3 regions of the Pseudomonas sp. CFBP 8772 genome follow, and region 1 is predicted to be linked to each of the others. Evidence: predicted binding sites of a transcription regulator. Region 1 holds the regulator's gene; each other region holds the start of a gene.

Region 1 (6,269 bases):
CATTGTCGGCATTGAGCCGGAGCTGCCTGTGATCACCCTTGAACCAAGGTTGGAACAGATATTGCTAAATAGTCTGCAGAAGGCAGGTCAGGGTCAGGAAGAAGGCGTTCTCCTCGAACCGAGCATGGCTGAGAAACTTCAGCGCTCGTTGATCGAAGCGGCGCAGCGTCAGGAGATGCAGGGGCAGCCGGTTATTTTGTTGGTCGCAGGTCCGGTTCGCGCCATGTTGTCCCGCTTTGGACGGTTGGCTGTACCGAATATGCATGTTTTGGCTTACCAGGAAATTCCTGACAATAAGCAAGTCACCATCGTAGCGACTGTCGGGCCTAACGGCTGAGGTAGTGAGTCATGCAAGTTAAGCGTTTTTTCGCCGCCGATATGCGACAAGCCATGAAACTGGTTCGCGATGAGCTGGGCGCTGAAGCCGCCATCATCGGGAACCGGCGGATCGCCGGCGGCGTGGAACTGACCGCGGCCCTGGACTACAAGTTGTCTGCGCTGGCCCCCCGTGTGCCGAACATCGAACTCGAAGAAGAGCTGCGCAAGACTCAGTCGCGCATCGTCACCGCTCAGGCGGAGCTGACCCACCGCAGCGAGCTGGACACTGTCGCCAATCGCCAGTTGTTCGTCGGTCTGGCGATGGATGACAGCAAGCAGATCGAACCGACCCTGGAAGAACCGTTTCGCCCGTCGGTCCACGCCGCTGTTGCCGCCGAGCGTGCCGAACGCAACGCCGAGCCTGCCGTCGGCGACCGTGCCTACGAAGCGATGCGCTCCGAATTGAACGGCCTGCGCGAACTGCTGGAAGTCCAGCTGGGCTCGCTGGCCTGGAACCAGCTGCAAGGCAGCCGTCCGCAGCAGGCCAACCTGTGGCGCCGTCTGCAGCGTGTCGGCCTCTCCGGCCCACTGTCCCGCGATCTGTTGGCGATGGTCCCGGAATCCGGTGATCAGGCTCACACCTGGCGCATGCTGCTGGCCCATCTGGCCCGCATGATTGCCACGCCGGACATCGAGCCGCTGGAAGAGGGCGGTGTGATTGCCATGGTCGGCCCTGCCGGCATGGGTAAAACCACCACGCTGGCTAAACTGGCGGCCCGATATGTGTTGAAATACGGCGCGCAAAATATCGCGCTGGTGAGCATGGACAGTTTCCGCATTGGCGCTCAGGAACAGCTTAAAACCCTGGGCCGGATCCTCAATGTACCGGTCACCCACGTCGACCCGGGCCAGTCCCTGGCACAGGCGCTGGAGCCGCTGTTGCGCAAGCGCGTGGTGTTGATCGACACCGCCGGCCTGCAAGCCAGCGATCCGGCACTGCGTCTGCAACTGGAAACCCTCGCCGGCCGTGGCATCAAGGCGCGCAACTACCTGGTGCTGGCAACAACCAGCCAGAAGCAGGTGCTGTCAGCGGCTTATCACAGTTACAAACGTTGCGGCCTGGCCGGGTGCATCCTGACCAAGCTCGACGAAACGGCCAGCCTCGGCGAAGTGCTCAGCCTGGCCGTGACACACGAACTGCCTGTGGCCTATCTCACGGATGGCCCACGGATACCGGATGATCTGCATTTGCCGCGTCGGCACCAATTGGTGAGCCGGGCTGTGAGTGTGCAGATGCAGGAGGAGCCTAGCGAGGAAGCGATGGCGGATATGTTTGCGGATCTTTATCACAGCACCGGCAAGCGTGCGGGCTAGGTAGAGAAATGACAGTGGAATTTTCCTGCATCGATGGTCTGCCAGGCATTGTTCAGGCACTGAACGTGCAGCCCGACATGTGGCTTAGGTCTAAGCAAGACAAGGTAAACAATTAACATGGGCAGCATGCATCCCGTACAGGTTATCGCGGTGACCGGTGGCAAAGGTGGCGTAGGCAAGACCAACGTTTCAGTGAATCTTTCACTGGCGCTGGCCGAGCTGGGACGTCGCGTCATGCTGCTGGACGCCGATCTGGGTCTGGCCAACGTCGACGTATTGTTGGGTCTGACCCCCAAGCGCACCCTGGCTGATGTCATCGAAGGGCGGTGCGAGCTGCGCGATGTCCTGCTGCAGGGCCCGGGCGGCGTACGCATCGTGCCGGCGGCATCGGGCACCCAGAGCATGGTCCACCTGACCCCGGCGCAGCATGCCGGGCTGATTCAGGCTTTCAGTGACATCGGCGACAACCTCGATGTGCTGGTCATTGATACGGCCGCCGGCATCGGCGAGTCGGTCGTGAGCTTTGTCCGCGCCGCCCAGGAAGTGCTGCTGGTGGTGTGCGACGAGCCCACGTCGATCACCGACGCCTACGCCCTGATCAAACTGCTCAACCGCGATTACGGCATGAACCGCTTCCGCGTCCTGGCCAACATGGCCCAGAGCCCGCAGGAAGGGCGCAACCTCTTCGCCAAGCTGACGAAAGTCACCGACCGTTTTCTCGACGTGGCCCTGCAGTATGTAGGCGCCGTGCCGTACGACGAATGCGTACGCAAGGCCGTGCAGAAACAGCGCGCCGTGTACGAAGCGTTTCCGCGTTCCAAATGTGCCCTGGCGTTCAAGGCCATCGCGCAGAAAGTCGACACCTGGCCGCTGCCGGCGAACCCGCGCGGTCACCTGGAATTTTTCGTAGAACGCCTCGTGCATCACACCAGCGCAGGGCCCGTCTCATGACAGCAAGTGGCTATCGCATGTACAGCAAATCGTCCAAAGACTCCCAGTATGAGCTGATCGAGCGTTATGCACCGCTGGTCAAACGAATCGCCTACCACTTGCTGGCGCGTCTGCCGGCCAGTGTGCAGGTCGAGGATTTGATTCAGGCGGGCATGATTGGCTTGCTCGAAGTCTCGACCAAATACGACTCCACCAAAGGGGCCAGTTTCGAGACGTACGCGGGTATTCGTATCCGTGGCGCGATGCTCGACGAAGTGCGCAAGGGGGACTGGGCACCGCGCTCGGTCCACCGCAACACGCGCATGGTCAGCGACGCGATTCGTGCAATCGAAGCAAAAACCGGCCGTGACGCTAAAGATCACGAGGTTGCTGCCGAACTTGAATTGAGTCTCGACGATTACTACGGGATTTTGAACGATACCCTGGGCAGCCGCCTGTTCAGTTTCGACGACCTGTTGCAGGACGGCGAACACGAAGGGCTGCACGAGGACGGCGCGAGCCAGTCCCTCGAACCGTCGCGGGATCTGGAAGACGAGCGCTTCCAGGCCGCGCTGGCCGAGGCGATCGCCAACTTGCCCGAACGTGAACGCCTGGTCTTGTCGCTGTACTACGACGAAGAGCTGAACCTCAAGGAAATCGGTGAGGTCCTGGGGGTCAGCGAATCGCGTGTCAGCCAGCTGCACAGTCAATGCGCGGCGCGGCTGCGCGGTCGTCTTGGCGAGTGGCGCGCACGTTCGTGAATCAGGCGCAGGCCATGAGGCCTGCGTGTTTTGCTTGTAAGACCGGCTGTGCAAGACGTGAGCGGGAAGCAAAAGAGACACGGCAGGAGTCGGTCGAACCGGGTCGTAGATGATCCGGTTTCGCTGCGCTCGTTCCGGTCGATTGAAACCCCTTTTCATGTTCGGCACAGACGGTATTGATTGGACGCGCGTTCAGGTGCTGAACGCGTTAAAGACTGCTTGGAGGTCGAATTGGACAAGAACATGAAAATCCTCATCGTTGATGACTTCTCAACGATGCGGCGGATCATAAAAAACCTGTTGCGTGACCTTGGGTTCACCAACACGGCCGAAGCAGATGACGGACTCACCGCATTGCCCATGCTGCAAAGCGGCGCTTTTGACTTCCTCGTCACTGACTGGAACATGCCGGGCATGTCCGGCATCGACCTGTTGCGTCAGGTGCGTGCCGACGAGCGTCTGCGCAGTCTGCCGGTGCTGATGGTGACTGCCGAAGCCAAGCGCGAGCAGATCATCGAAGCCGCTCAGGCCGGTGTGAACGGCTACGTGGTGAAGCCGTTCACCGCGCAAGTGCTCAAAGAAAAAATCGAAAAAATATTTGAGCGCGTCAATAGCTGATGTCCGCTGCGAGGGCGCTATGGATTCCAAAGATTCGACAATGGGTGACTTTGAGTCAACCCTGAAGAAACACGCACAAGAGCTGGTCGCGAGCCTTGAAAAAGGCAAGTTCGGCGACGCCGTGCAACTGATCCATGAGCTTAACCAGACCCGCGACCGCGGCCTGTATCAGGAAGTCGGCAAACTGACGCGCGAGCTGCACAGCGCGATCGTCAACTTCCAGATCGACCCGAACATGCCCCAGGCCGAGGAGGTCTCCCAGATCACCGACGCCACCGAGCGGCTGTCGTACGTGGTCAGGCTGACCGAAAACGCGGCCAACCGGACCATGGACCTGGTGGAGCAGAGCACGCCGTTGATGCACGGGCTCAGTGACGACGCCAAGGCGTTGAGCGCCGATTGGGGACGCTTCATGCGCCGCGAAATCAGCGCCGAAGAGTTCCGTGATCTGGCCCGCCGCGTCGATGTGTTCCTGACCCGCAGCGAGAAAGAGACCACCGAAGTCTCCGCGCACCTGAACGACATTCTGCTCGCTCAGGATTACCAGGACCTCACCGGTCAGGTGATCAAGCGCGTGACCACGCTGGTCACCGAAGTCGAGCGCAATCTGCTCAAGCTGGTGCTCATGGCGAGCCAGGTGGACCGCTTCGCGGGCATCGAGCACGACCAGGAAATGTTCCGTCAGCAAAAAGAACAAGAAAAACTTCACTCCAAGGGTGAAGGTCCGCAGATTCATGCCGATAAACGTGAAGACGTTGTATCCGGACAGGATGATGTTGACGATCTGCTATCCAGCCTCGGATTCTGATTCGGTCATTCTGTCTCGGTCTTCAGGTTTTCTGTGAAAGTGGCTGCTGGACCCGCGCGCCAATGCTTCGACGAAAGCAATGCGCGCAGGCCGTCAGTGCAGCCTCCGGATCGGTTTGACGGTTAATTTTAGGAGCACCCCCCAATGAGCTTCGGCGCCGATGAAGAAATCCTTCAGGATTTTCTGGTAGAGGCCGGCGAGATTCTCGAGCTGTTGTCAGAGCAGTTGGTCGAGCTGGAAAGCCGGCCGGACGATGCGGACCTGCTCAATGCAATTTTTCGCGGTTTTCACACTGTAAAAGGGGGCGCCGGCTTCCTCCAGCTCAACGAGCTGGTTGAATGCTGTCACATCGCCGAGAACGTGTTCGACATCCTGCGCAAGGGTGAACGCCGCGTCGACTCGGAGCTCATGGACGTGGTCCTTGAAGCACTCGACACCGTCAACAGCATGTTCGGTCAAGTGCGCGAGCGCTCCAGCGTTACCCCCGCCACACCTGAATTGCTGGCCGCGCTGGCTCGCCTGGCCGAGCCTGCTTCGCAAGAGGAAGTGGCTGCAGCCCCGGTGGTCGAAGAGCCGGTGGCTGAAGCGCCGTCCGAAGACATCACCGACCTTGAATTCGAACAGCTTCTGGATTCGCTGAACGCCGTCAAGGCGCAAGCGGCGGGCGGTCCTGCACCGGTTGCCTCTGCCCCTGCGGCAGCCGCACCTGTCGCGGCAGCACCGGCGGCAGCGGCTCCCGCTGCACCGGCCGGCGCTGCGGCCAGCGATGAAATCACCGACGCTGAATTCGAATCACTCCTCGATCAGTTGCATGGCAAAGGCCAGTTCGCCGTCGATGCCGTGCAACCGCCGGCGGCCGTGACGCCGTCTGCCGCACCGGCCAGTGACGAAATCACTGACGACGAATTTGAGTCGCTGCTGGATCAGTTGCATGGCAAAGGCTCGTTCTCGCCGGATGCCGTTGGTACTGCTGCTCCTGACGCCGCGGCTCATGCTGCTCCTGCTGCCGCTGCGCCTGCCGCGCCGGTTGCACCTGCGGCCCCGTCGAAAGCGGCGGCCTCGGACGAAATCACCGACAACGAATTCGAAGACCTGCTGGACCAGTTGCACGGCAAAGGCAAGTTCGAACCTGCGGTGGCCGCCGCGGCACCGGCCAACAAGCCTGAGCCCGTCGCAAAAGCCGAACCTGCCAAACCGACGCCTGCTGCGGCGGCACCGGCCAAAGCGACGCCTGCCTCTGCGCCTGCTCCGGCGCGTGCTGCTGCTCCGGCGGCCAGCGAAAAACCGCCGGCTGAAGCCGAAACCACCGTGCGCGTCGACACCGCGCGGCTGGACGAAATCATGAACATGGTCGGTGAACTGGTGCTGGTGCGTAACCGCCTGGTGCGCCTGGGCGCCAACAGCGCCGATGAAGCCATGTCCAAGGCCGTGTCCAATCTGGACGTGGTGACTGCTGACCT
Region 2 (6,269 bases), on a different contig from region 1:
CAATCGCCCTTCCTGGGCGCTGACCAGGCAATCTTCCATGACGTGGGAAACGCTGACGCCGGCGTTGACCCCGACAATACGCGCCGCGCCTTTCAGCGAATGGGCCGCGCGCATGCACGCTTCCAGTTGATCGGCCTGGGTCGGATTGCGCTCAAGAGCCAACAGGCCTGCGCTCAACACGTGGGTCTGCGCTTCCGCCTCCAGGGTAAAGAGTTCGAACAGCGACGCATCGCGCATTTGATCGGGCGTCATGTCAGGCTCCGGTTCACAGCCGACAACAGGTGGTCTTCATCGAGCAGGCGCAAGCTGCGGTTTTTCCATTGCACGACGCCTCGGGTGAAGCGCGCGTTGCTGTTCTGCGTCGACGCCGAGGCACTGTCCAGCAGACGCGCCTCAATGGCATGAATGCCGTCGACTTCGTCCACTGGCACCACCACCGGACCGCCGTCTGCCGAAACGATCAGCATGCGCGGCAATGTTCGGGCGTCACCCACCGGCGCGACTGAAGGGTCCAGCCCGAGCAGTTCGACGAACGACAGGCACGCCACCAGGGCGCCGCGCACATTGGCAACCCCCAGCAAGGCGCGGGAACGCTGGTGCGGAAGGGAATGAATGGCTTGCACCGGCGACACTTCCACCAGACACCGGGTCGGCAGACCGAGCCACTCTTCGCCCAGACGAAACACCACGGTCGAGCGGGTTTCGACGTCGACGGCCAGCGCATCGGTGTGCATCGACACGCGCTGCTCCTGCGCCAGCGAATAGCGGTCGAGCAAGCGCGTGGCTGCGGCCGAGTAGACGGAGCAGTTACGGCAATGAATATGATCGGCAAGCAGCGGACAGGAGCGGTCGCCATGGATGCCAATGCGGTTCCAGCAGTCGTCGATCGCCTCGGCGTCGTCGCTGACCAGCTCTGTGTGTACGCGACTCATCCACTGTGTCCTTCTTTAGTGACACCCCGTGCCGCGCGCTCCTGCAGCCGCCGGGCCCCTGCGCTGTCGCCCTGGGCGGCGAGGAGCGCGGCCAGTTGCGCCAGGGTTTCCGGATGCTGTGGTTGCAGATACAACGCCTTGCGATAAAACCCTTGTGCCGCGCTCGTCTCCCCCGCCACTTCGCTGAGCAGGCCCAGCCAGTAAAACACCGGCGCCACGGGGTCGAAGCGCTTGAGGTACTGCTCGCACGCCACCTTCGCCTCGCCACTGCGGCCTTCGTTGGCAAGGACGGCGATGCTGCGCAGCAACTCGGCTGCTTCGCCGCTGCCAGCGCCCGGCGCCGCAGGCTTGATGTCCGGTCTGAGCGCAGCCCTGCGTTCTTCAGCCAGCGCAGGATCACCCAACAACCTCGGCGCAAAGGCCTGGGGTTTAAGGGTGCCGCGCGACGGGGCCGAGCGAGCAGACGTTGAGTAAGCAGGCAAAGCATCGTTTCGCGACGGCGGCATGGCTGGGGCAGTCAGCCCGCCGTGGGGTTCGGAAACGGCCTCGTCACGCCGACGAAAGGCAAAGGATTGGGGAATGCCGATCGACACCATGCCCATGCGCCCGAGCAGGCTGCCCTCGGCGGGGCCGATAAACAGCACGCCGTCGTCGCGGGTCATGCGTTTGAGCGCCTCGAAGCCCTGACGCTGAGTCTCGACGTCGAAGTAGATCAGCAGGTTGCGGCAGAACACGAAATCGTAGGCCGACTGCGCCACCGGCATGGCGGGATCGAGCAGGTTGCCGGACTGAAAGCGGACCTGATCACGTACGCGCATCTCCAGACGATAGCCCTCTTCGGCCGCGTTGAAGAAACGCTCCCGAAAACCCAGTTGATCCCCGCGAAAGGAGTTCTTGCCATACACGCCCTGGCGCGCGCGCTGGATCGAAAGCGGGCTGATGTCCACCGCCTCGACGCTGAACTGCGGGCCTCGCAAACCGGCGTCGAACAGCGCCATGGCGATGGAATAAGGCTCCTCGCCGGTGGAGCACGGCAGGCTGAGAATCCGCAGCGGACGCACGCCATTGAGCTGCGCCAGTCGGGCATTGGCCAGCTTGCCGAGGGTGACGAAGGATTCCGGGTAACGGAAAAACCACGTTTCGGGGACGATCACCGCTTCGATCAGCGCCTGTTGCTCGTCCGCCGAAACCAGCAGCGTCTGCCAGTAATCGTCGTGGTCCCGCGCCTTGGACAGCGTGCAGCGCTGACGCACGGCGCGCTCAATGATCGCCTTGCCCACCGACGCGACGTCCAGCCCGATGCGGTCCTTTAGAAAAGCGAAGAAACGCGCATCGCTGCTCATGGCGTGGCCTCGAAGGCATCCAGGCTCATGGGCTGTTCGGGAAACAACAGTTCGCGCACAGCGTCGCTGAGCAAGTCTTCCACGCGTATCCACTGCAGCAGGCCGTGTTCGTCTTCGCGCACCGGCCCCAGATACGGCGCTTGGGCGTTGTCCAGGCCGTAGGCTTTGAATTCATGGGGCGAGCAGCGCAGCGTGTCGGTTGCCTGTTCGAGGATCAACCCCAGCTCACGCGGGGGACGATCGCCGCCGAGGCGATAGTGCACCAGCACCAGCCGCGTGCTGGTGCGCAGCTGGGACGGATGGCCGAAGGTCAGCGCGCTGAGGTCGATGACAGGGACGATTGCACCCCGGTGGGCGAATACACCGGCGACCCAGTGCGGCGCTTGCGCGATGGGCTTGAGCACCAGCCGTGGCAGCACTTCGGCGACTTCTGTCGCTTGCAGCGCATAACGTTCCGCACCGATACGGAACAGCAGAAACAGCTTGCTCTTCGGCAATACCGCAGCGCTGCGCTTGGCTGAATGCTCGATCATGGGCCTGACTCAGACCTTGAAACGCGAAACGCCGCTACGCAGCCCCACCGCCACCTGGCTCAGCTCATCAATGGCAAAGCTGGCCTGACGCAGGGATTCAACGGTCTGGCTGCTGGCGTCACCCAACTGCACCAGCGCCTGGTTGATCTGTTCGGCGCCGGTGGCCTGGGCCTGCATGCCTTCGTTGACCATCAAGACACGCGGCGCGAGGGCCTGCACCTGATGAATTATCTGCGAAAGCTGCTCGCCGACCTGAGTCACTTCGTACATGCCGCGACGCACTTCTTCGGAGAATTTGTCCATGCCCATGACGCCCGCCGACACCGCCGACTGGATCTCCCGAACCATCTGCTCGATGTCGTAGGTGGCCACGGCGGTCTGGTCGGCCAGGCGCCGGACCTCGGTCGCCACCACGGCGAAACCACGGCCATATTCGCCGGCTTTTTCGGCTTCGATGGCGGCGTTGAGCGACAGCAGGTTGGTCTGGTCGGCGACTTTGACGATGGTCACCACCACCTGATTGATGTTGCCGGCCTTCTCATTGAGGATCGCCAGCTTGGAGTTGACCAGATCGGCCGCGCCCATGACCGAGTGCATGGTTTCTTCCATGCGCGCCAGGCCTTGCTGGCCGGAGCCCGCCAGGATCGAAGCCTGGTCCGCCGCCGAGGTCACTTCGGTCATGGTGCGCACCAGATCCCGGGATGTTGCGGCAATTTCCCGCGACGTCGCGCCGATTTCCGTGGTGGTCGCAGCGGTCTCGGTGGCCGTGGCTTGTTGCTGTTTGGAGGTCGCGGCGATCTCGGTCACCGAGGTGGTCACCTGAATCGACGAGCGCTGGGCCTGGGACACCAGTGCGGCGAGCTCGGCGACCATGTCGTTAAAGCCGGTTTGCACCGATCCGAACTCATCGTTGCGGTCCAGTGCCAGCCGCGTGCTCAGGTCGCCAGTGCGCATGATGTCGAGGATCTGCACGATGCGGTTCATCGGCGCCAGAATTGCGCGCATCAGCAACAGGCCGCACGCAGCTGCTGCCAGCAGAGCGATGATCAGCGAGATGCCGAGGGTGATCTTGGCGCTGGAAACTGCGGCCTGGATGGCGTCGGACGCCTTGTCGGCGACCACCTTGTTCTTGGCGCCGAGTGCATTGAGTTCCTTGCGACCCTCAAACCACGCGGGCGTGAGTTGCTCGGCAAACATCCGTTGGGACAGCGCATAGTTATCGCCCTGATAGGCCGCTAGCACACCGTTGAGCACTAGCTGATAGCGCTCGCGCAACTGCAGAAACTGGGCGAAGTCATTGCGATCGGATTCGTCGAAGATGCTTTTCTGGTAATTGACGATCTGCGCCTGCAGGCGGTCTTCGAAGTCTTTGTACTGGTCTTCTTCAGCGCTGGTGAGGTCGCGTCCGGCGCCCTCACTGAGTAAATGCTGAGTGGCTACGTAGCTTTCAACCCAGGCGCCGCGCACGGTGCTGCTGTAAAAAACGCCGGGCAGCGCGTCCAGCCGTACGGCATCGCCACTGCTCTCGATCACCAACAAGCGATTGAATGCCGCAACCACCATCAACAGCATGATGGCGATGATGACAGCGAAGCTCGCCAAAATCCGTTGACGCAACGTCCAGTTCTTCACAGTCAGCCCTCAAGGGTTCAACGCCGGCATGACCGGGTTCAAGAAGCGGACCGACAGATGGTCCAAAGCGAGCGGGAGTATAGCCTAGTGCCTTACCGACACTTGGGGTGTTTCTGACGAGGAAAACGCCATAACACACAGCCATATCGGAAATGTCTTACACGCTATCGGCTCGATGTGGCGTTGCTTGATGGTACGAATGCGCCGCGGGCGGATGTCTGGGCGGGACTTCTGTAGCGAGGAACAAGAATGTGGGTCAGGCCCCAGTGGTTGTGGGGCCTGACCCAACAGGTTTGCGGCTATTGGCCGTCGTATCCGTGCCGGATCGCAGGGCGGACTGACGGTTTACGGCTGGGCCTGACGCACCTGCTGCTCAAGCTCGGTCTTCAACGCCGGATCGAGTTTCAGTTGCTTGGCGAGTTCGTCCAGGTAAGCGCGCTCCATGAAGTGCTCTTCGTCGACCATCATCACGCTGGCCAGGTACATCTCCGCGGCGATTTCCGGGGTTTGCGCCGCACGGGCGACATCGACAGGGTCCAGTGGTTTGTTCAGCTCGGCGTGGAGCCACTGCTGCAGTTCGTTGTCGCCGGTGATGCGGGTGAACTCGCCTTCGATGAGTTCGCGCTCACGGTCGTCGACGTGGCCGTCAGCCTTGGCCGCGGCCACCAGCGCCCGCAGGATGGCCTCGCTGTGCTGTTCAACCTGGGCCGGTGGCACGCGGTCAACGGTTTGCGGCTCAACCGGTTGCGCCACCCCCTGACTCGCCTGCCAGTTGCCATAGGCCTTGTACGCCAGCACGCCCAACGCTGCGAGCCCGCCGTAGGTCAGCGCTTTGCCGCCCATTTTGCGTGCGCCTTTGTTGCCCATCAGCAAGCCCATCGCGCCCGCCGCCAACGCACCGCCGCCAGCACCGGAGAGCAGCCCGCCAAGGCTGCCGCCCAGCTTGCCTCCCAGACCGCTGCCGCCGACCTTGCCAAGCAGATCGCCAAGCCCGCCCTGCCCGTTTTGCCCGCTTTTGCCGCTCTTGTCGTGAGCGCCGGCCTTGTTTTGCAGCAGGTCCTGACCGGATTTCAACAATTGATCAAGTAAACCGCGCGTGTTCATGACTTCACCTTCAGAAATGGGGACAGACGATTCGACCCGCAGGTTAAGGCGAAGGCACCGACGCACGTCGGGCGGGTTTGCTTCTGAATGTTGCGGCGACTGAGCGTCCAGAGTCAGGACGGGTTTTCACTCAACCGCATCCGCCTGCAGGAATGGGCTCGGTATTTGCTGCGTGAAGTTTGTCGGGGATCGAACGGGGCACTACGCTCTGCACCACCGATCTCTGCCCAAACCACCACCATGAGGCAAACCCACCATGTCCGTGCACAAGACCGCGATTCTGAGCGCCGTGATTACCGCACTATTCACCAGCGGCGCGGTGCAGGCCGCTGAAGCACTCACGGCGGTGGGCGATGGCGAGGGGCAGCTGGATATCGTGGCGTGGCCGGGTTACATCGAGCGAGGCGAAAGCGACAAGGCCTACGACTGGGTGACCGGCTTCGAGCAGGAGACCGGCTGCAAGGTCAACGTCAAGACCGCTGCAACCTCCGACGAGATGGTCAGCCTGATGACCAAGGGCGGCTATGACCTGGTCACCGCGTCGGGCGACGCGTCGTTGCGGCTGATCGCCGGCAAGCGCGTGCAGCCCATCGACCCCACGCTGATCCCGAACTGGAAAACCCTCGACCCGCGCCTGAAAGATGGTCCGTGGTACACGGTTGAAAACAAAACGTACGGCACGCCGTACCAGTGGGGCCCGAACGTGCTGATGTACAACACCAACG
Region 3 (6,269 bases), on a different contig from region 1:
GTCCGTCGGTAACACCTTGGCAGAGGCAGACATACATATAAGAAACCGTCGCTGAGTGATTGGCTCAATGCGAGGGATACTAATGTTAATGAGAATGCTTGTCAAAACTACTCAGGCTTCTTCGCGTGGCTACCGATGAGTGGTCGGCTGCGGCGATAGGCATGATCGCTTGTGAGGGTTGTGTGTATATCCATTATCGGCGGTGGTGCTGATTACGGTTCCGCCCTTACGGCGGGTCACTTTTTCCAAGAGCCGAAAAAGTAACCAAAAAGGCCCTGCTCCTGGTTGGGTTCCTCCTTCGTCGGAATACCCTCACTCCGGTCTCGCTCCGTGGGCCCGCCGCCATCCGCCATCCATGGCGGGGGGCGGCTCTCGCGGCATCCATGCCGCTCGGCCCACTCCGCGAAACCTGCGTTCAGCCTGCACCCAAGTCGCGTTCTGCGGTGTTTGGGCTTTTTGCGTATGAAGATCAAAGGCAGATCAGAAGCAGATCAGAAGCAGATCAGAAGCAGATCAAGAGCTTCCCGGCTGAAGCCGGTCCTACAGGGGGGCGCCGCCGATCTCGCTGAATGCACGCCCTGCTTTTAGTGGGACCGGCTTTAGCCGGGAAGGGGCCAGTCGGGGCGCTGACGGAGTTTGAGCCGATCACTGCCTGCCAATCCCCACCCATAAAAAAACCGGCCACATGGGCCGGTTCGTTTATTGCGCAGCCGCATCGACTCAGTTGTCGAAGTCGTGCCAGCCGCCCATTTCTTTCCAGCGGTTGACGATGCCGCAGAACAGCTCGGCAGTCTTCTCGGTGTCGTAACGGGCCGAGTGGGCCTCGCGACCGTCGAAATCGATGTCCGCCGACTGGCAGGCTTTGGCCAGGACAGTCTGGCCGTACGCAAGGCCCGCCAGCGTCGCGGTGTCGAAGCTGGAGAACGGGTGAAACGGATTGCGCTTCATGTCCAGCCGCGCGACCGCTGCGTTGAGAAAGCCCAGGTCGAAGCTGGCGTTGTGGCCGACCAGGATCGCACGCTTGCAGCCGTTGGCTTTCAGCGCCTTGCGGATGCCGCGGAAGATGTCCGTCAGCGCGGTTTCTTCACTCACGGCCATGCGCAGCGGGTGATCCAGCTTGATGCCGGTGAACTCCAGCGCCGCGGCTTCCACGTTGGCGCCCTCGAACGGTTCGACACGGAAGAAATAGGTGTGGTCCGGGAAGACAAAGCCTTTCTCATCCATGCCGATGGTGGTGGCGGCGATCTCCAGCAACGCATCAGTGGCGCAATTGAACCCGCCAGTTTCTACGTCAACGACAACGGGCAGGTAACCGCGAAAACGGGCAGCCATCGGGTGCCGGGAGCCAGTGCCGCCGCCGGAGCCTTCTTGCTCGTCTTCGTAATGATCTTCACTCACGCGTGTTCCTCCAGCAGGCGCCAGCGCAGTTTTTCACCGGCGCGCAGCGGGATAACAGAAAGCTCGCCAAACGGCAGGCTGGCGGGGGCCGTCCACTCGTCACGAACCAGGGTAATGGTGTCGGTGTTGGTCGGCAGACCATAGAACGCCGGGCCGTGCAAACTGGCGAAGCCTTCCAGCTTGTCCAGCGCGTTGCGTGATTCGAACGCCTCGGCGTAAAGCTCGATGGCGGCGAATGCGGTGTAGCAGCCGGCACAACCGCACGCCGCTTCTTTCGCGTGCTGCGCGTGGGGCGCGGAGTCCGTACCGAGGAAGAACTTGCTGCTGCCGCTGGTGGCGGCATCGAGCAGGGCAACCTGGTGGGTGTTGCGCTTGAGAATCGGCAGGCAATAGAAGTGAGGGCGAATGCCGCCGACCAGCATATGGTTGCGGTTGTACAGCAAATGGTGGGCAGTGATGGTCGCGCCCACATTGGCCGAAGCTTCATTGACGAACTGCACGGCGTCGGCGGTGGTGATGTGTTCGAACACCACTTTCAGCGTCGGAAAACGCTCGACGACACGTCGCATGTGCTCGTCGATGAAAATCTTTTCACGGTCGAACACGTCGATGTCGCCGCGGGTCACTTCGCCGTGGATGAGCAGCGGCAAGCCCACCTCAGCCATCGCCTCGAGCACCGGGAAGATCTTGTCGACGCTGGTGACACCGGAATCGGAATTGGTCGTCGCGCCTGCCGGGTACAACTTGGCGGCATACACGAAGCCACTGGCCTTCGCGGCGCGAATCTCCTCGGGCTGCGTCAGGTCAGTGAGGTAAAGCACCATCAGCGGCTCGAAGCGGCTGCCTTGCGGACGTGCAGCGAGGATGCGCTGACGATAGGCGTCCGCTTGCTCCGCGTTGCGTACCGGGGGCACGAGGTTCGGCATGATGATCGCGCGGCCAAAGGTGCGCGCTACGTCGGCGACGGTGTGGGGCAAAACAGCGCCATCTCGAAGATGGATATGCCAGTCGTCGGGGCGCAGGAGGGTCAGGCGTTCGGACATTGGGGATTCCAGGCGGGTCAAACTCGCTGGGAATGCTACCGGAAAAGACTCCTCCAGGCACTCGCTATCAAGTTTTGCGGGAAGTTACCGATAGCCACGTGTAAGTCATAAATCTTGTTACACGTGAATTTAGTGGAGCCTCCCGTGCGCCAGCGATATCTAGCCCTGCTCAGCGCGTTTGCCAGCCTGCCGGCCGTGGCGCTCACCTTCCAGACGCGTCTGGAGAATATTGAGTGGAAGGTGGAAGGCGACCAGTTCGAGTGCAGACTGACTCAACCGATCGCCGATTTCGGTGCGGGCGAATTCGTGCGACGCGCGGGCGAGCAACCGACGTTTCGGCTGAAGGCAAATGGCTACAGCCTTTCGTCCGGCTCGGCCACGTTGATTGCCGCGGCGGCGCCGTGGCAGCCGGGTCGCGGAGATCTCAATCTTGGCGCAGTGAAAGTCGGCAACGGCGAGATTCCTTTCAATACCAACCAGGCCCAGGCCACGCGGCTGATCGCGGGTTTGATGGAAGGTCGCAGCCCGATGATTCGTCACACCCTGCGAGATGGCGGCGGCGCGATGGAAGTCAGGCTGTTGCCGGTCAAATTCAGCAAAGCCTATGGTGACTTCCAGGTCTGTACCGCGAAGCTGTTGCCGATGAATTTCGAGCAAGTGCGGCAGTCCGAGATCGGTTTCCCGGGTGGCGGCATCGAGCTGGACGCTACGGCCAGGCGCAAGCTGGACACTGTGCTGGCTTATATGAAGGCTGATCCGACGGTCAATCACGTCGAACTGGACGGCCATTCCGACAACAGCGGCAACCGGTTGACCAACCGCGACCTGTCACGGCGTCGCGCGCTGTCGGTCATGGACTACCTTAAAGCCCAGGGCGTCCCGGAAGAGCAGATCACCCTGCGTTTCCATGGAGAGCAATACCCGCTGGCGCCAAACACCAACAACGCCAATCGCGCGCGCAACCGCCGGGTGAACATTCACCTGGAGCGTGTGGCGCAGCAGACCCCGGCCGTGACGCAATCCGCTGCACCTGCGCCGACGCCGGCCCCACTGCCAGCACCTGCCGCCACGCCAACCCCAGGCGCTGCGCCCGCCACAGCGGCAAGCGCGGCCCCCGCCAAGGCCTCTTGACGACGGGCAGCGAAGTCGTCTGACTGACAGAATCTGTCGCTTTGTCGTCAGAAGCTGTCGCGACACTGTAAATTCCCGCGCGTGAACGGTAAACTCGTCGGTTTTCCGTACAACGCGTTGGAGTGATGGCATGGCGGACGTAAACAAGGTAGTTCTCGCGTATTCCGGTGGCCTGGATACTTCGGTAATCCTCAAGTGGCTGCAAGATACGTACAACTGCGAGGTGGTGACCTTCACCGCTGACCTGGGTCAGGGCGAAGAAGTCGAGCCAGCACGCGCCAAGGCGCAAGCCATGGGCGTCAAAGAAATCTACATCGATGACCTGCGCGAAGAGTTCGTGCGTGATTTCGTGTTCCCGATGTTTCGCGCCAATACCGTCTATGAAGGCGAGTACCTGTTGGGTACTTCCATCGCACGTCCCCTGATCGCCAAACGACTCATCGAAATCGCCAACGAAACCGGCGCTGACGCCATTTCCCACGGCGCTACCGGCAAGGGCAACGACCAGGTTCGTTTCGAATTGGGCGCCTATGCGCTCAAGCCTGGCGTGAAAGTGATCGCGCCATGGCGTGAGTGGGACCTGCTGTCCCGCGAGAAGCTCATGGACTACGCCGAGAAGCACGCGATCCCGATCGAGCGCCACGGCAAGAAAAAATCCCCGTACTCGATGGACGCCAACCTGCTGCACATCTCCTATGAAGGCGGCGTGCTGGAAGACACCTGGACCGAACACGAAGAAGACATGTGGCGGTGGACAGTGTCGCCGGAAAACGCACCGGACAAGCCGCAGTATCTGGAGCTGACCTATCGCAACGGCGACATCGTGGCGCTGGACGGTGTTGAAATGACCCCGGCCACCGTCCTTGCCACCTTGAACCGCATCGGCGGCGAGCACGGCATTGGTCGTCTGGACATCGTCGAGAACCGCTACGTCGGCATGAAGTCCCGCGGCTGCTACGAGACCCCGGGCGGCACCATCATGCTGCGTGGTCACCGTGCGATCGAGTCGATCACCCTGGACCGCGAAGTCGCTCACCTCAAAGACGAGCTGATGCCCAAGTACGCCAGCCTGATTTACACCGGCTACTGGTGGAGCCCTGAGCGTCTTATGCTGCAACAGATGATCGATGCGTCGCAGGCCCACGTGAATGGTGTCGTGCGCCTGAAGCTTTATAAGGGCAACGTGATCGTGACCGGTCGCAAGTCCGACGAGTCGCTGTTCGATGCGAACATCGCGACGTTTGAAGAAGACGGCGGCGCGTACAACCAGGCAGATGCGGCGGGCTTCATCAAGCTCAACGCATTGCGCATGCGCATTGCAGCGAACAAGGGCCGCAAGTTGTTCTGATCGCTGTCGTGATTGATGTGCAGCCCTGTTCAGGGCTGCACTCATTACATCTGTCCTCCCTGTGCCGCTGGCCATTCATTCGACACTCTTTCCGCCCCCACGCTGGCCGGTTATTGCCTCGTTTTACAGGCGCTAAAAGACGTGCTCTCGCTGTGCGTCATCTCATTCGTCATGTTGACAAATCTGTCTCCTCGCCAGCGGTTTTCTCAGCCGTATCCCCCTGCGAAGTTGTTCGAAACTCAAAACGATAGGCTTTGCCAATGTCCCGGATATCGCGTACCCCGACGCCCAGTAGTTGAGCGATTTCAGGAACGGTGTAGCCCAGCGCCGAGTAATGCATGGCGTGTCCGGCAATGGCGTCGTCCAGGGTTACCGGCTCTCTTTGCCGGGACGTGCGTGATCGGCGAACAGGCTGGCAATAGCGGATCTTCAGACCGTTCTCGCTGGCCAGGCGCTTGATGTCCTTCTGGTTCATGCGCAGCGAGTATTGCAGCGCCGCGACCCCAGCTCCTTTGGCCACTAGCCCCTTGAGCAGATCGACCTTGGTGCACAGCTCCGCTTCCGGATCGGCGTCCCGGGTTTGCCGGGACGATTCGGTCTCCCGCGACTCTCCTTCTGCAATGACGTTAATAACGCCGCCTTGGGAAACGTAGCGCTCTACCGCTTCCGCCAGCTTTAGAGGGTCGCTGCTTGCGCCAATGGGGTATTTAATTTTCTTGGTCATGGTAGGTTCCTTTGAACATATCAACTAAACAGCCTGCACTGTCGGGACGTTCACGCTTAAGAACGTTTAAACACTGAATGCTTTATTCATGCCGAAGAGTGGCCTGCGCACGGACCGCTGGCAAAAGAAGCCCCCGCCTTTATATGCGCAATAATCTTGTATTGTGATAAGAGCCACTAACTAACAGTGGGTTGAACCATTCGCTCATCAAAAAGTAACGACTGGTAATAGGTTTGGCAAGTAAAAAGCCAAAAAATGGGCGGTTTGTTTTTTAACGCCATTGGGTGAAGTTCTTGGCGGTAATAATAGTCCGTTAGTTATGTAGTATTTTTCTGGAATGACGTGAGGGTGCTGGATGTTATGTGTCGAATAGTATTACGTGGAAGGCGGCCGAGCCCCTTTTTTTAAAAGCGGGTGATGTGATCCAGTCGTTATTGAATTGAGTCGCAGGGTTTGGAGGTGGTTAAGCGCTGTAACTTTCCAGGCTGCTCCGTGCCCACGTCCCGGGTAAGAATAGTTGAAAGTTGATTCGGGCTGTTCAGACATTTCTGAACCCGTTGTAGGCTCTTTCGAGTATTTATATGTAATGAAACTCGTCGAACCCGCGTGTGTAAGTTAACCAAGT

Evidence for each region. Region 1 encodes FliA, which starts transcription of late flagellar genes. Its sites were predicted from a motif close to CTAAAGTTTNNNNNNNNNNNGCCGNTAA; they were not measured.
Region 2: IFT99_RS10970 (methyl-accepting chemotaxis protein) is a predicted target of FliA. The motif match lies at 4,605-4,632, and genes of this name have one in related genera.
Region 3: IFT99_RS22010 (flagellar protein MotY) is a predicted target of FliA. The motif match lies at 2,508-2,535, and genes of this name have one in related genera.

The regions. Positions count from the first base shown of each region.
Region 1 covers NZ_JACYUI010000001.1:104,354-110,622, forward strand. The annotation lists gene flhA (flagellar biosynthesis protein FlhA) at 1-337, shown strand, start outside; gene flhF (flagellar biosynthesis protein FlhF) at 349-1,692, shown strand; gene fleN (flagellar synthesis regulator FleN) at 1,810-2,643, shown strand; gene fliA (RNA polymerase sigma factor FliA) at 2,640-3,383, shown strand; gene IFT99_RS00475 (chemotaxis response regulator CheY) at 3,627-4,001, shown strand; gene IFT99_RS00480 (protein phosphatase CheZ) at 4,021-4,809, shown strand; gene IFT99_RS00485 (chemotaxis protein CheA) at 4,954-6,269, shown strand, end outside.
Region 2 covers NZ_JACYUI010000004.1:228,154-234,422, forward strand. The annotation lists gene IFT99_RS10950 (hybrid sensor histidine kinase/response regulator) at 1-252, opposite strand, end outside; gene IFT99_RS10955 (chemotaxis protein CheW) at 249-932, opposite strand; gene IFT99_RS10960 (CheR family methyltransferase) at 929-2,275, opposite strand; gene IFT99_RS10965 (chemotaxis protein CheW) at 2,272-2,808, opposite strand; gene IFT99_RS10970 (methyl-accepting chemotaxis protein) at 2,818-4,440, opposite strand; gene IFT99_RS10975 (tellurite resistance TerB family protein) at 4,786-5,544, opposite strand; gene ydcS (putative ABC transporter substrate-binding protein YdcS) at 5,801-6,269, shown strand, end outside.
Region 3 covers NZ_JACYUI010000013.1:41,848-48,116, reverse strand. The annotation lists gene IFT99_RS22025 (bacterioferritin-associated ferredoxin) at 1-37, opposite strand, end outside; gene rnt (ribonuclease T) at 721-1,398, opposite strand; gene pyrC (dihydroorotase) at 1,395-2,441, opposite strand; gene IFT99_RS22010 (flagellar protein MotY) at 2,586-3,572, shown strand; gene IFT99_RS22005 (argininosuccinate synthase) at 3,703-4,920, shown strand; gene IFT99_RS22000 (hypothetical protein) at 5,090-5,644, opposite strand.